DNA from 4 places in the Lysinibacillus sp. NPDC094177 genome. Region 2 is predicted to be linked to each of the others. Evidence: riboswitches for the same ligand, from Rfam matches in the RefSeq annotation. Region 2 holds a riboswitch; each other region holds the start of a gene.
What was found. Region 2 has a riboswitch for cobalamin ahead of ACQKNC_RS18795 (FecCD family ABC transporter permease). Riboswitches for the same ligand answer to the same signal wherever they lie in the genome.
Positions count from the first base shown of each region.

Region 1 (4,218 bases), on a different contig from region 2:
TATCATTTTCAGCTTTATCATAAATGCTGTCATTTTTTCCTAACTTTATTGAGAAAGCTATATTTTTACCACATGGAGACCATACAGGTGATGTCGCACCGTTTTTACAATTAGTAAGTTGTTTCGCTTCCCCACCTGCTTTTGAAAGCACAAAAATTTGTGGCTTGCCATGTCTCGTTGATACAAATGCGATTTTACTGCCATCTGGAGACCATACAGGTGAATTCGTTTTATCTTCACCAAATGTCCATTGTTGAGGATTTTTTTCATTTAAGTTTATGTAAAATAAATTAGACATGTAGTCCTTTTTCTTCTCATCAATACGAGTCTCTACATACACAACTTCTGTTCCGTCAGGTGATACTTGTGGATCTGCCACGGATTTTAATTGGTATAGATCTTCTGGTTTTATCCCTTGTTTCGATGTCATATTTTATATCCCCTTTGCGCCGAAATTTCATTACTTAGTAGAATATTTCGACGCCCTAAGTATTATTCCTGCTTTCAAAGGAGAAATTGTTTTTTTATCCCAGAGAGGATTTTACAATAGCATGTAGTACAATTAAAAAACCGTAGCTGCTTCGCAATAATTACCAAGAGCTACGGACATCATTTATTTCAAAGATTGATTTTGGGATAAGTGGTTGTGTACGCATTTGAGTAACGACATAAGCATTTTATCGGGTAGAACGAGATGCTGATGAAGCGGCTCTTCGGACACACCCTGGTAAGCACTCAGTCAGTACGGAAATCACACTCCCGTTATGATGGTCTTATTTTTTAACATTTCCCAATAATCCGCAGAATTTGTTCTGCGATAAAATTTATAAAAAGGTTCATTCGGACGTGCACGTTCCTTATAGAGCTCAATGATTTGCTTTAAAAAACCTTCAATATGCTCCACTTCTACTCTTTTTGCAAACAGAGTCCCGGCTTGTGCATTTGGACCCATTGGCACTGCCCCTAAATAGACATCAAAGCTATCCTTTTGGTAGACAAGCCCAATATCATCATAAACCGCAATATAACAGGCAGAGGCACAACCATTTACGTTTAAACGTAATCTTGTTGGGACAGTTATCCCTTCTAAAGAATGATATAGCTGTTCAGTAATTGGGGCTGCCTCCATCTTATCACCATCACAAAAATCACAAGCCTTCATAGCCACACTTGGCCCTTGCTTTGCCACATACAGACCAGCGTCTTGTAGCTCTTTAGTTGCATCTGTTACATCTACTGTTGGAATTGATAATATTATACTGTAAGATGCGGAGTATTTGATTGCACCAGTTTCTCCTACAACCTTTGCAATTGTTTGAAATTGTGCCGGAGAATAATGCTTATTAATAATACCTGGGCTTACGGCAAGACGGGTAAAATCTCCATTATTGTTTAGTTTTGCAAATGTTTTGTCGGGTATATTTTTACGAAATGCATTCATAAATAATTCTCCTTATGAAAAGAGGGCTAGCAAAACGCTAGCCCCATATTTTTTCTAGTTTTCAAAGTTATCCGGATAGAAGCCTTTCGCCAAAATTTGAATAGCTTCTGCAACACGAACTCCTTCTGACGCGGCAGAAAGCGGTAAAATCACAAAGCGTTCATTTTTTACTGCTTCCGTTTCTTTTAAGGCTGGATCATTTTTCAAGAAATTTATTTTTTCTTCCGCCGTTGTTTCTCCATAATCAACGACAACAACAACTTCTGGATTTCGTTCTACTACATCCTCTTTTGACACCGTAGTCCATCCTGATTCCACATCACCAAAAATATTTTTACCGCCAGCAATAGTTACAAGCTCATTCATGAAGTTTTGTCCAGCAGTAAAGACATCTTTATCACCACTGTCAAACACTAAAACTCGTAGTTCTTTTTCATTTTGCGGTAATTTCGCACGGACAGCATCTACATCCTTTGTCATTTGTTTAATTAATGCTTCTCCACGATCCTCAACGCCGAAAATTTTTGCGATATTTCGAATATCTGTGAAAATATCTTCTAAAGTTGGTTTCGTCATATTTGAGGATGTATGTAAATAACTGTGAATACCTAATGCCTCAAGCTCTTCCTGTGTACCAACACCTTTCTCTCCAAAGGCGCTTTTCCAACCACCGTATAAAAAGTCTGCACCTGCATCAATTACTTGCTCCTTAGAAGGATACTTTTCAGCTATTACAGGCACTTTATCGTAGGCAGCTTGCAGGGGCTCATAAATTTTATCATCTAAGTATGCCGTCCCTACCATTGAATCTTCTAAACCTAAAGCCAGCATAATTTCTGTTACGTGTTGATTTAAGCTAATCGCTTTTTTAGGTGCTTCCTTATATACTTGTGTTGTTCCATTATTTTCAATTGTTACTTCTGTCGTTTCAGCTTGTGAAGGCTCTACCTTCTCACCTATTGCAGCAGATTCTGGTTTGTCCTTTGAGTTACACGCGCCTAGTACAGCGATCAATGCTATTGCAAAGACAAGCCATAAGTGTTTCCATTTCTTCATGTCCTCTTCTCCTTTGTTGTTAAATATATAGAAAGAAATCATTAGACTTCTGTGCTACCAAGTTAGTTTTCTAGAAAAGGGCATAAAAAAACCCCTTGTTTCCAAGAGGTTAGCATAGTGAAAGAAAGGTTCTTCAACCTGTTCACTATCCCCATCCTCGTGGTTTAAGTAAAAGAAAACTAATTGGCAGGTATCCTGGCTTAGGTTCATCATCTATACACCTTCACATAGCATAGCTACAGTGGCATTTCGTATAGACTCTCCATTACAGTTGCGGGACAGCATCGGATTTGCACCGATTTCCCTTTTAAGCAAATGACAAAGATCATTTGCACCAATAGGTCGTTTTTATTTTGTTGTAAATGATATTGCAAGATTAATAGATTCACAATCTCATAAAAATATCAAAAAATTATTATCATAAATATATTAACACTATTCAGACATAAATACTAACTATTTTTATACGAAATATTTTTCAATCCAATTCTGTTACAATGTTGATAGATGAAATAATAGAAACGAGGATTTTTTTATGCATGTAACAATTGGAGTACTCGCTCACGTTGACGCAGGAAAAACAACATTTTCTGAGCAGTTACTATTTCATACAAACAGTATTCAAGCCCGCGGGCGAGTAGATCACCAGGACACATTTCTAGATAATCATGAATTAGAGCGTCAGCGGGGCATTACAATTTTTGCGGAGCAAGGTCGCATGACGATTGGAAACGATACATATACGTTAATCGATACACCAGGACACGCCGATTTCTCCCCAGAGATGGAGCGCGCCATTCGAGTTATGGATTATGCCATTATTATTGTTAGTGCGGTTGAAGGAGTACAAGGTCATACAGAAACAGTGTGGCAACTGTTACGCCAATATCACGTCCCGACCTTTTTCTTTATCAACAAAATTGACCGTGAAGGGGCAGATGTTAAAGCCGTTATGGCACAGCTTCATAAGGATTGCTCTGAGGATGTACTACTCGTAAATGAACCGCTCCGTTCAGACTATGTTCCTTATTCGATGATGGAATGGCTTGCCGAACGTGATGAGCAGCTTCTAGATGCTTTTCTTAATGAGACATTGGATAGCGCAAGCTGCCTTTCTCATTTACAAACGATGATTAAACAGGAAATGGCCTTTTTGTGTTTTACTGGCTCAGCCTTAAAAGATATTGGGATAAAGGAATTCCTAGCACAGCTTCCCCTACTTACAAAGACACATTTTCATAACGATGCCCCGTTCCAAGGTGAAGTGTTTAAAATTCGTCATGATGGACATCAACGTTTAACTTTTTTAAAGGCCTTGCAAGGAACGTTACATGTGCGTGATGAATTTTCATTTGGAGATGTAACAGAAAAAGTGACTGAAATACGGCAATATAATGGTAGTCGTTATGAAAGCGCTCAAGAGGTCGAAGCTGGGGAAATTTTCGCAGTTAAAGGGATTAGTAAAGCTAACATCGGAGATATCATTGGTAATTCCGGTATCCCACAGCCCTATGAATTAGTACCAACATTACAGGCGAAAGTACAATATGAAGGTGATCAGCATATAAAGGAAATATTAAAGATTTTCCGCACACTCGAAGCAGAAGAACCATCATTACGTGTACTATGGCATGAAAAATTCCAAGAAATTCATGTTCATATTATGGGTGTCATCCAACTCGAGGTTCTTATCGACGTGCTTAACAAACGCTTCTCGCTAG
Region 1 covers NZ_JBNNTW010000003.1:300,531-304,748, reverse strand. The annotation lists gene ACQKNC_RS07595 (S9 family peptidase) at 1-430, opposite strand, end outside; gene ACQKNC_RS07590 (precorrin-3B methylase) at 752-1,441, opposite strand; gene ACQKNC_RS07585 (ABC transporter substrate-binding protein) at 1,496-2,497, opposite strand; cobalamin riboswitch at 2,666-2,851, opposite strand; gene ACQKNC_RS07580 (GTP-binding protein) at 3,033-4,218, shown strand, end outside.
Region 1: linked by a shared signal. The riboswitch ahead of ACQKNC_RS07585 (ABC transporter substrate-binding protein) and the one ahead of ACQKNC_RS18795 (FecCD family ABC transporter permease) in region 2 are both predicted to bind cobalamin.

Region 2 (4,218 bases):
TGAAATATTAAGCTTGAAAGATTTACCGATGTATAACCAAGATATCGAAAATGAAGCACCACAACCTGTACTTGATTTTAAAGCAAAAGTAAAAGAGGCAGATGCGGTTCTTTGGTTGACGCCTGAATATAACGGTACAGTACCAGGTGTTATGGTTAACGCCATCGATTGGTTATCTCGAGTTGATAAAGTAATGATTGGCAAGCCATCATTCATGATGGGAGCATCAATGGGTAACTTAGGTACTGTTAAAGCACAATTACATTTACGAGATATTTTATTCTCACCTGGAGTAAATTCACCATTACTAAGTGGTAATGATGTTTATATTGGAGCAGTACACACTAAATTTGATACAGAAGGCAATCTAACAGATGAGGGTACTATCAAATTCCTAGATGTAGTAATTGATAACTTCTTAAACTGGATGAAAATATACGTTTAAAAATAAAAAAATGTCCCATAGTATAACAATACTTATGGGGCATTTTTTGTTTGTTGGGTTTAAGATAGAGCGACGGATAGAAGAGCCAAGCGACAAATAGGACAATCAGAAAAACGCCCTTTCTAGCATTACACTAAAGAGGGGCATTTTTAGGAAATAAATTGTTTATTTATCCTTTAACAAAAAAGTTGTGGATAAAATGTATGCTATTTATATAACTTGATTGGAGTGGAGGCTGGGCGACTCCTTGGGGGTCAGCGGCAAATGTTTTCTGTAGCAAAAGCAAAGCGACAGCTACAAAGCGCCCAGCCGGAACGGAAATCAACCCCTCGTAATGGTGTTAAGCTTTTATTTAATCGGAATTATTTTTAAAACTTTTTGAAGGCGGTATGCAAAAATACCTGCAAATATAGCTAAAATAATATCTTTTGGTAAAGGAGGCATCATCCAAAGCCATGCAATCTTATAAGTGAAAGCATCAGGAGCACTAGCCCATAGCTTGTAGGCAAAGTACATCCAATTTGTCCCTAGTAAATAATTAATAGCTGTTGCAACTAATGCAGCAACTACATAGCTTTTCTTCGTTCCACTGCGTTCTACAATAAGCCCCGCGACATATGCAGCTAATATAAAAGAGACAATGAAACCAAATGTAGGACTTAAAATTTGTCCAAAGCCCCCACCGAAACGAGCAAATACAGGTGCACCTGCTAAACCGATACACATATAAACAGTACAAGCGAGTGCCCCTTTTCTACTACCAAGAATAAGCCCTGCTAAAATAGCAAAAAATGTTTGCAATGTGATAGGTACTCCACCGACCATCATGAAAGGTACAATAGACGTGATATTAGCTCCTATCATCATCAATGTTGAAAATAGTCCAATGTATGCAAGATCTACTGTTCTTAATTTGTGATGAGTATGTTCCGCAACTGTTGTCATTATTTCACCCCTAAATAGTAATGTTGATAATAATAGTGTAAAAAAATAAAGCTTTTGTGTCAACTTGATTATTTAAGTCGGTTAACACAAAAGTTGTTATCCTGCATAAATTGATAAATAACTATTATTTATAGACTAACTATTAAAATATATGATAGAATCGTCATAATTTTAAAATATTAAATGCTAATGGTGTGACATCTTGTAAAATGTGTCGCTTAAAAGGGAAGTCGGTGCAAATCCGACGCTGTCCCGCAACTGTTACGAGGAGTTCTATGATGTATTAGCCACTGTTCTAGAATGGGAAGGCAATCATAGGTACATTGATTCGAAGCCAGGAGACCTGCCAATTAGTAATTCCTGTAATGCCCACGAGGATGAAAGCGATTACGGACAATAGTAGAAGGAAATCTTTCTGACTTTGTTTAATCAAGGGTATTTCTATGCGCATTTGCATAGAATGCCCTTTTTTTTATTTATTTTCATTCGGCAAGTGTTTGTGAATGTGAAACGTCTGCTACAAGTGTTTTGTCGCGAAAGCAAAGCGATAGAGGGCAATTACGCCAAGACAAAATTGATTTTTAATGAGTAGGAGTTATAAACTGATGAATAAAAAATTTATGATGCTTTCAATGATTCTTCTTCTAGTACTTATAATTTCGATGACAATTGCGATTATGGTTGGATCGGTTTCCGTTACGCCACTTTATGTATGGAAGGTTATCCTTTCTAAAATCCCATTTATACAAAATTCAATCGAACAAGATTGGAGTCGCTCACAGGAAATTATCATTTGGCAAATACGAGTTCCGCGTGTATTGCTCGCAGCTATCGTTGGAGCAGGCTTAGCAATTGCAGGAGTAGCTATTCAGGCACTTGTTCGTAATTCAATTGCAGAACCGTATATTTTAGGGATTTCTTCTGGTGCAACGGTTGGTGCTACAGCTGTCATCATTTTAGGCGCTTTTTCATTTCTGAGCGTTTATGCGCTTTCCGTATCTGCATTTATAGGTTCTCTCACAGCAATGGCTTTAGTTTTCTTCTTAGCGCGTGTTGACGGTAGAATTTCTGTCTTTCGACTTTTACTTTCAGGGATGGCGGTGTCGTTTATTTTATCTGCTATTTCAAATTTTATATTAATGACGTCGAAACAAGAGGGCGGAATGAAGGCAGTCATGTTTTGGATGCTAGGAAGCCTTGCTGGTGCGAAGTGGAGTAATCTTTTAATTCCTACAATTATCTTTATTGTAGTATTTGCCTTGTTATGGCTCCACTATCGAAATCTAAATTTATTACTTCTTGGGGAAGAAGCAGCGGTCACACTAGGGGTTAACTTACAACAATTTCGTATACAGCTTATTATATTAGTTTCATTATTAACGGGTGTGCTTGTTGCTGTAAGTGGTTCAATCGGATTTGTCGGCTTAATCATTCCACATATTGTAAGGTTAATTGTAGGTTCAAACCATAAATATGTTATACCGATTAGTGCATTATTCGGAGGGATTTTCCTAGTTTGGGCAGATGCACTTGCTCGAATTTTAATTGCTCCGGAGGAAATGCCAATTGGAATTATCACGGCTTTTTGCGGAGGTCCATTTTTCATTTGGTTGCTACGTAGTAACAATTATTCATTCGGTGAAGGAGATTAAAGCATATGACATTAGAAGCGAAACAAGTATCATTCTCCATTTCTGATGAACGTATATTACATGAAGTAAATATTCGAATAAAGGACAAGCAATTTGTTGGTCTAATCGGTCCTAATGGTAGTGGGAAGTCAACGCTATTAAAGAATATGTATCGTTTATTAAAACCAGAAAGTGGAACAGTCTTGTTAAATGAACAGGATATTTTAAAGCAATCGAGTAAAAACATTGCTAAAAATTTAGCAGTTGTAAGTCAAGAAACACCAGTCTTATTCGATTTTACAGTACATGATTTAGTTAGTATGGGGAGAACACCTCATAAAAAACTATTGGAGCTAGATCAAGAACGAGATTTTCAAATTGTAAAAGATGCACTGAACCAAACAGGTATCGCTCATTTAGAGAAACGTAGCTTTAGCACTCTTTCGGGTGGAGAAAAAAAGCGTGTGATGGTTGCCCGTGCCCTCTCTCAGCAAGCACAGGTACTTATTTTAGATGAGCCAACAAATCATCTGGATATTCAGCATCAATTGCAGCTTATGGATCTAATTCAAACTTTACATTTAACAGTTGTTGCAGCAATACACGATTTAAACATTGCAGCCATGTATTGCGATCAAATTTATGTTTTACAGCAAGGTCGAATTGTTTGTTTTGGAACACCAGAAGAAGTACTTACACCACAATTATTACAAGATGTATTTGGAGTTTATGCTGATATTCAAATACATCCACTTACAGGTAAACCATATTTAATGTATATCCCAGAGCAATTCACAAAGTAAGCTTTAGAAACTCGATAAAGTGATTGATACATAGTGTTATTTAGGGAATATGAAAGTTAAAAATGTAAATAGAAAAAATTAGAATATTGGTGCTGTAGCTCTGCTTTATCACTATAAATTAGAGTGAAATGCCAGAAGATGCATGCTTTGTGAAGCGGTTGATTGGAGTGGAGACTGGGCGACTCCTTGGGGATCAGCAATAGGGGAACGAAGGCTAAAACCATCGCATGTTGTGATAACGCCTTCGTGACCAACCTCGTGTTGCCCTGACGCCCCCTAGAAAGCGCCAAGTCGGAACGGAAATCCACCCCCTCGTTTTGCCGAAGAGTCATTTAATATAATTTCATTAACTTATTAGGTTTGGTACGCATGCACAACACATATGGATTGAAAT
Region 2 covers NZ_JBNNTW010000014.1:48,277-52,494, reverse strand. The annotation lists gene ACQKNC_RS18805 (NADPH-dependent FMN reductase) at 1-445, shown strand, start outside; gene ACQKNC_RS18800 (biotin transporter BioY) at 794-1,390, opposite strand; cobalamin riboswitch at 1,564-1,756, shown strand; gene ACQKNC_RS18795 (FecCD family ABC transporter permease) at 1,996-3,042, shown strand; gene ACQKNC_RS18790 (ABC transporter ATP-binding protein) at 3,048-3,824, shown strand.

Region 3 (4,218 bases), on a different contig from region 2:
CACCAGTTGCTTCCGTCCAACCTAGCTCGATTAAAACCTCATACACTAATCCTGCCATTCCATATACACCAGCATCACCGCTGGAAATAACCGATACAACACTTCCAGCCTCCGCTTGACGCACAGCTTCCTGTGCTCGCGAAACTTCCTCTGTCATACCAGTACTAATAATCGACTTTGCGCTAACTAAATCCTGAATAAGTTCAACATAAGTTTTATAGCCTATGATCATATCACTTTGTTGTAGTGCCTCCACAGCACGATTCGTAATATGTTTAAAATCTCCAGGCCCAAAGCCAACTACGAAAATCTTACCTTTTTGCGCCATTTTGTTACCCCTCTTTCACCTTTTCAATACCTTTTATGGCTGTTGTCTGTGCTGTACGTTGTAACGAACCTTCACGCAATGTAAAGACATGCTCATTATGTAACGATTCATGATTTAAATCTTGCACAAGTGCCTTCGCATGCTCCGTTGTCGGCACGCGATACCAATTCCCCTGAGGATAAGCAATGACAACACAAGCATCCTTACACCTACCATTACATCGAGTCCTCGTTGTATGTATTTCTTTATCAAGTGCCAGCAACTGTATTTCATCACGGATTGCCTGTGTAATGTCCTCCGCATCTTTTTTCATACAGCTACTACCATTACAAATAAAAAGATGTGTTTTCATCCCCTCTAAATTCCAAGTTGTCATAGTCGTTCTCCCCTCATTTGCTTTTAGGAAAAAGAAAAACCTTTACTCTAGACGAAGAGTAAAGGTTTAGTAGAAGCCAATTAAAAACGAATATATAAGGGTACTCGCTTTCGCTTCAACTTCTCCCTCCGAAAAGTTTGCATGCAGCATCACATAAGCAGGTTTCCTGACTTAAGCTTCTTTTTACTTTCGCACCTTCCCATTTTTTATATGGTGGCCTTTGCGATTTCATCAGCTATTACAGTAGCGGGGGCTGTATCGGATTTTCACCGAATTCCCTATTATCTTGAAAATATTCAAGCACTTATGGACGTTTTATATGAATTTAGTTTTAACTTCTTTCAGCAAGTATCCAAACATCCGCTGAAAGAAGTTAAAGCCTCCGGCGGATGTCACAAAATCGGAAAGGAGTTCAATAAAGGATGTTAGCCTAAGATCATCGCATCCATGCGATAACGGCTAACTGACCTGCATCACGCAGGCCTAAGCACAAAGCCGATTCCGGACGCAATTATGCGGCGGCATAATTGATTTTGATAAAACTGTTTCTATCATAGCTTATTTTTTTAAAATTTCAATATTTCTTTCTTAATTTGTGACATTTTTATTAATTATTTTTAGAAAAATGTGACATCCATTTTCTATTTATCCGAATTTTCGACATAGAGACTAAATTAAAAATTTTTTCACAAAAAGTATAGCATATTTATGGAAAACCATGTTACACTTTGTCGTGAAATCTCACAACTTCATCTTTTTTCGGTGCGAATTGTTCAGCATTTCGCTTAAAAGGGAAGCCGGTTCAAATCCGGCGCGGTCCCGCCACTGTACTAGGGAGTTTTATAGATAATGTCACTGTCCAAAGGATGGGAAGGCCTATAAAACGTTGAACTAAAGCCAGGAGACCTGCCGAAAAATATGTGATCGTTTCAACCTACGAGGATGGGTGTGCGGCTTAGCAGATTAGAACTTATTTACTTTTTTAGCTATGCACTTTTCCCCCAAAGGGAGAAGTGCTTTTTTTCATTCAGAAGAGACTCCATCTCAAGGTAGTAGATGAGTACAGATATGGTTCCAACTGGACCAAAACACCTACTGAATGAAAAAAACTCCGGCGGATGTCACGGATTTTGAAAGGAATGAATTGTGCTTGCACAATTCAAAATTCGGACGCAATTACGCCAAGGCGAAATTATATTGATCGCATACTAATTCGAATAATTTTAATGTGAGGAGGAGAGATTTTTGAAACTCTCAGGTTGGAAGCTTAGTTATTTCTTATTGGCATTTTTATTCGTGCCAGATCGTGCATTTGCGATGCATATTATGGAGGGCTTTTTGCCAATCGAATGGGCAATTTTTTGGTGGGTCGTATCAATTCCATTTATTATTTTAGGATTACGTTCTATTCGAAAAACAATTGATGAAAATCCTGAAACAAAAATGATATTAGGTCTTTCGGGTGCCTTTGCCTTTGTGCTATCAGCTTTAAAAATACCTTCTGTAACAGGAAGTTGCTCACACCCAACAGGAGTTGGGCTTGGGACAGTTCTTTTTGGACCATTAGCGATGAGTGTTATCGGGACAATCGTATTATTATTCCAAGCTTTACTTTTAGCTCATGGTGGACTTACAACTTTAGGTGCTAATGCCTTTTCTATGGCAATTGCTGGTCCTATTATTGCTTATTATGTTTTTAAGGGCTCTCAAAAAATGGGGTTATCATTTTCAGTAGCTGTATTCTTAGCAGCGATGCTTGGTGATTTAGGTACATATGTTGTCACTTCTGTACAATTAGCACTTGCCTTCCCTTCTGAGGTCGGAGGCTTTATGGCTTCATTCACAAAGTTTGCTGGTATTTTTGCATTAACGCAAATTCCTCTTGCTGTTAGTGAAGGAATTTTAACAGTGATCGTTATGAACTTCCTGAAAAAATACAATGTCAGTGAATTAAAAGCTTTACGTGTTTTTTCAGCAAAGGAGGCTCACTAACATGAAAAAAAACTTACTGCTCTTAGCAATTGTTGTGTTACTAGCAATCGTTCCCCTATTTATTCAAAAAGGTGCAGAATTCGGAGGTGCTGATGGCGAAGCGGAAGCAGCGATTAGTGAAATAGATGCAAGCTACGAGCCATGGTTTGAAAGCTTATGGGAGCCACCAAGTGGTGAAATTGAAAGCTTATTATTCGCACTACAAGCTGCTATTGGCGCTGGATTTATCGGCTATTTCATCGGCTTAATGCGCGGCAAACATAAAGAAGGTTAAACGCTATGTTACTCATTGATAAGTATGCTTATATGAACAAACTAGCGACTGTTCATCCGCTAGAAAAAATGACGTTATCCCTTGGACTACTTTTATTGTCGCTTATCATGAGAGATGAACGAATATCACTCATTACATTTATTGTGATGAGTGCTTTTATCATTTTAGGCGCAAAAATCCCTACAAAATATTATGCAAAATTACTATTGCTACCTGGATTCTTTTTACTATCAAGTTTAGTATCAATTTTAATTTCTATAACCCAATCAACTAGCACGCTACCAACGCACATTTGGTCATTTTCACTTAATAGTTGGACGATTTTTATCGGCAGTGCGAGCCTCGTGACAGCACAACAGCTTTTTTTCATCGTTCTTGGCAGTATCAGCTGTTTGTATTTTTTAATTCTTACGACTTCAGTCCAATCTATTTGTTACGTCCTACGACAATGGCGACTTCCTACTCTATTTGTAGAGTTAGTAGAGCTAACGTATCGGTTTATTTTTATCTTTTTAGACAGTATGCAAAAAATTCATCTTGCCCAGCAGGCTCGTCTAGGATACAGCTCCCCTATGCAGTGGCTTCGTTCAGTATCAATGCTGATTGCAGCATTACTTGCTGAGATGTTCCAACGAAGTCGTGAGTTAAACAATGCGATGGAAGCACGTGGTGGCGAAACTGTCTATTGGCAGGAGAATGTTCCCTATAGCATGAAAAACTGGCTAGGTATTTCTGCTATTTTTATACTCCTCATCATTTATGGAGGTTTTTTCCGATGATAGACTTATATTTTGAATTAACACATTTATCCTACGCTTATGCAGATGGAACTCATGCCTTAACAGATATTACACTTCAGATTCCTAAGGGGAAAAAAATCGCTTTACTTGGTCATAATGGGGCTGGAAAATCAACATTATTTCAACACCTGAATGGAATTTTGAAACCTACTGCTGGAAGTATATCATTTTGTGGCAAAGAACTTAATTATAGTAGAAAAGCATTAAAAGAATTACGTCAACAGGTTGGTATTGTATTTCAGGATGCTGACAACCAGCTTTTTTCTGGTACAGTGAAGCAAGATATTGCATTCGGACCATTAAATCTTGGCTGGACAACTGAAAAAATTGAAGAAAAAATTACATGGGCTGTCGCTCAAACCGAAGTTGAAGCATTGTTAGATAAACCCATACATTTTTTAAGTGTTGGACAGAAAAAACGTGTCGCTATGGCAGGAGTACTTGCAAT
Region 3 covers NZ_JBNNTW010000001.1:149,425-153,642, forward strand. The annotation lists gene cobJ (precorrin-3B C(17)-methyltransferase) at 1-328, opposite strand, end outside; gene ACQKNC_RS00750 ((2Fe-2S) ferredoxin domain-containing protein) at 333-704, opposite strand; cobalamin riboswitch at 843-1,027, opposite strand; cobalamin riboswitch at 1,448-1,632, shown strand; gene ACQKNC_RS00755 (energy-coupling factor ABC transporter permease) at 1,950-2,696, shown strand; gene ACQKNC_RS00760 (energy-coupling factor ABC transporter substrate-binding protein) at 2,698-2,970, shown strand; gene cbiQ (cobalt ECF transporter T component CbiQ) at 2,976-3,749, shown strand; gene ACQKNC_RS00770 (energy-coupling factor ABC transporter ATP-binding protein) at 3,746-4,218, shown strand, end outside.
Region 3: linked by a shared signal. The riboswitch ahead of ACQKNC_RS00755 (energy-coupling factor ABC transporter permease) and the one ahead of ACQKNC_RS18795 (FecCD family ABC transporter permease) in region 2 are both predicted to bind cobalamin.

Region 4 (4,218 bases), on a different contig from region 2:
AAAAGTAGTATCCTAAAACTAATTTTAGGAAATCTGATCCAGCATACAGGCACGCTGAATGTAGGTTCTGGCCTCATTATTTCCTATGTCCAACAAGATACTTCTCATTTGAAGGGACTATTATCGGACTTTATCGAAGAGCATGAGATCGATGAAACGTTATTTAAATCCATCCTACGTAAGATGGATTTTGAGCGAATTCAATTTGAGAAAGATATAGCTCATTATTCCGGCGGACAAAAGAAAAAATTGCTTATAGCCAAAAGTTTATGTGAAAAAGCTCATTTATATATTTGGGACGAACCGTTAAATTTCGTTGATATTTATTCGCGCATGCAGATTGAAGAGCTTATTCAAAAATTTAATCCCACAATGGTTTTTGTTGAGCATGATCAGGCATTTCAACAAACAGTTGCAACAAAAACTATATCTCTGTAGTTAAATATGAAGAACTGAAGGTATAATTAGTAAATTTGCTCATTAAACTATTTGATGCTTTAGTTGAAGAACGTTGCTAAAATAATCAAACCTTTTATGGAGACCTAAAATAAATATCTGCTAGAGAAGAATCCATTTTGATTAATCTTTTTTCAAAATGGATTCTTTTATTTTTCGTATAAAATGGGTTTAGTGATGTATTTTTAATCAACTTTAAAGCATACTAGAAGTCATCATGACCATACTCATTGCAACGATAATAGAAATAATTAGAATGATCGACAAAAGCTTTGTGAGGGCATAAATCAAACTGTTAAAAACAACACTAATGGACGAAGTTAGTACCGTTACACATTTTACTTACACCAACCAGTATTGCGGCAATAGTTTGCTTTGCGAAAACATGAAATCATAATGGAAAGATGTTTTTTTATGGACTAAATAGGAGTGAACTAGATGACATCACATTCAATCTCGTATTATGAGAATCAGTTAAGACAGCAAATTATGAACAACCTATATAATGAAAATTTTATTTCATTGCAGAATTATGTAAAAGAGTTAATTCAAGAAAATACGGATAATAATAAGAATATTACTTATGCCTATTTGAATATAAAACGTGAGCTGGTAGGGTCAATAAGTAATAATGATGATCAGACTTTATAAAGTGATTATAGATGCAAAAAATATAAAAGAAGTGAACATTTAAATGGAATGCAAAATGAAACAACTTGGCATTTGACTATAGAATGACATTGCTTAATAAAGTAAAGAAAATGCCTGGATTAGAAATGTTTTTTCTAATATGTTACAAATGGAAAATTGAATAATTAGAGGATCCAGAAGTTCATAGTTTCTTTTGTAATTCAATAAATGGTAAAGTAAAAGGAGTCTATGATAGTTTTAGAGATTATAATAGAGATAATAATCTTTTAAAATTGCTATTAATTATATAAACTATTATCAAAATATAATCCTTAGTTTAAAGTAAATTCAGCTCTGAATTTTTTAAGGAATTATTTTATTTGTAGGAATGGAATAATTGTACGGTAGATTTCATTTAAAAATTGAAGTGGTAAAACAGTCTATTATTCTTTGGAATATGGACTGTTTTAATGTAAGGAGTTCAAATAATAACTTTGTATCTACGATTGATCTAATTGTTGATTACGACTTAATAGATGGAACTTTAAGGTTTTATTAGACTGTTACAATACATTTGATTCACCTCAGAAATTAATTTTTACATAAGTGTTACATTAAATTAGAGTTCTTAATTAGATGGAATGAGATAATCCTGATTGATAAACAAGATACTGCATTTAGGTAAATGTAAAATAGCGAATATATTTAACTTCATATTTTTTAGAAATTTTTTAAATAAGTCGTCTATTGCAGCTAATTATTTGTTAAGATCATATTTTGAGAGTGTGAAAGAAAATATTGAATAATCTCATATTAAAGAAGTTTCTAATCTAGATTTACTTTTTATTTGAAGGATGGTACACTTAGTTCTATTGAACAACAATATATTGTGTTCGTTTTATAAAGGTACTACTATATGTAGTTTAATAGAGAAGTTCGGTGCAATACCGACGCTGTCCCCGCAACTGTGAAGCTGACGATGATATTAGCCACTGTGCATTCGCATGGGAAGGAAATCAGAGAATGAAGCAAAGCCAGGAGACCTGCCTATATAAAACAAATTGATCATTTCTTCGGGGATTAAGAGATGGGAACGTATGTGTTTTTTTTGTATTTTAACGTTTCCATTTAGGCTATCTCTCTCGAAGGGATAGCTTTTTTATTTTATGAAAAGAGGGATATATATGAAACTTTATACGAAAACAATCTGTCCAAAATGCCTTTGGGTAAAATCTGAATTACAACGTGTAGGACTTGAAGCAGAAATTGTAAACATTGATCACGATGAACAAGCTAAGCAAACAATTATTGACGCAGGTTTTTTAAGTGTGCCTGTTTTAGAAATTAATGAAACATTTATAGGAGATGTTAAGGAGATTGTTTCTCATATAGAGATGATTGCAATATGATTGTTTATGCTAGTCGTACAGGCAATGTCCGGAATGTTGTTTCTAAATTAACAGCGGAATCTATTGAACTCTCTGATGGGTTAGTGTTGAATGAGCCCTACCTTTTAATCACCTACACAGATGGATTAGGTGATGTCCCTTCAAAAGTGTCATGTTTTTTAGAAAACAACAGGAAATTTTGTAAGGGTGTAGTTGCCAGTGGCAATAGTAATTTCGGGCATAATGTTTTTGGCGCTGCCGGTGAGAAAATTGCTGCTACTTATCATGTGCCCTTAGTGCGGAAACTAGATTTAAGAGGAAATCAAGCAGATTATGAAGCAATACAAACGTTTTATGAAACGAGGGTAATGGGATGAAAACATATTTAAAGCTTAATAATGACGTACTGAATCGTTATAGTACAACTGGTCTACTAGAGTTAGAAAAGGATCGTGAAGCAACGCGCCGCTATTTTTTAGAATATGTTAACGTGCGTTTACGTTACTTTATTGATATCGAGGAAAAAATCCGCTATTTAGTCGATGAGGGCTACTATGAGAAAGCATTTATCGATATGTACGAGATGGAATTTATTAAAAAGCTGTACAAGAAAGCATATGATTATAATTTCCGTTTTCCATCTTTTATGAGTGCGAGCAAGTTTTACGATAGCTATGCAATGAAAAGTCGTGATGGGGAAGAAATTTTAGAAAAATATGAGGATCGTATTGTCATTATTGCTTTATATTTAGCACAAGGGGATACCGTTCTAGCAGAGCGTTCTATCGAAGCGATGATGGAAGCGTATCAGCCTGCAACACCAACAGCATTGAATAGTGGAAAGAAAGCCCGTGGCGAATTAGTAAGCTGCTTTAAATTATCAATGGATGACTCCATGAATAGTATTGCCGAAAATATTGGTTATTGTTTGGAGCTATCACGTCTTGGTGGTGGAGTTGGGGTAAACTTAACGGATTTACGCCCTTTAGGTGATCCAATTAAAGAGATATTAAATCGTGCAAGTGGTGTAATCCCAGTAGCGAAGCTGTTGGAAAACTCTTTCAGTTATTCAAATCAACTAGGACAACGAAATGGCTCGGGCGTTGTCTACTTAAATATTTTCCATGCAGACATAGAAAATTTCATTTCATCAAAAAAACCAAATGCTGATGATAAAATTCGCCTCGCAACACTGTCAACAGGAATTATTATACCAAGTATTTTCTTCGATCTTATGAAACGTGATAAAGATATTGTATTGTTTAGTCCATACGATATTTTTAAAGAATATGGCAGACGTATGTCTGAAATTTCAATATCAGATATGTACTATGAACTTCTAGATAATCCGAATATCCGTAAAATTAAACGTTTGAATGCACGTAAACTCTATACAGAGGTTAAAAAAGCGCAATTTGAATCGGGCTATCCGTTTGAAATTTTTGATGATAATGTCAATAAAGTGCATCCGCTCAAAAATATCGGTCGTGTAAAAATGTCAAATTTATGTACAGAAATCTTGCAAGTTCAAGAAACAAGTATCATTACTAACCAAGATGAACCGAATGAATATGGGTTAGATGTATCGTGTAACTTAGGGTCAATTGATATCCATGCAGCAAGTAAAGTAAACGATTTCGAAACATTAATCGATACAGCCATGCACTTATTAACAAATGTGTCGCAAATGACGCACATTAAGAATGTACCATCTGTTGCAAAAGCAAATAAATTAATGCATTCA
Region 4 covers NZ_JBNNTW010000007.1:154,012-158,229, forward strand. The annotation lists gene ACQKNC_RS13640 (Lsa family ABC-F type ribosomal protection protein) at 1-438, shown strand, start outside; gene ACQKNC_RS13645 (hypothetical protein) at 895-1,107, shown strand; cobalamin riboswitch at 1,974-2,151, shown strand; gene ACQKNC_RS13650 (glutaredoxin family protein) at 2,271-2,495, shown strand; gene nrdI (class Ib ribonucleoside-diphosphate reductase assembly flavoprotein NrdI) at 2,492-2,851, shown strand; gene nrdE (class 1b ribonucleoside-diphosphate reductase subunit alpha) at 2,848-4,218, shown strand, end outside.
Region 4: linked by a shared signal. The riboswitch ahead of ACQKNC_RS13650 (glutaredoxin family protein) and the one ahead of ACQKNC_RS18795 (FecCD family ABC transporter permease) in region 2 are both predicted to bind cobalamin.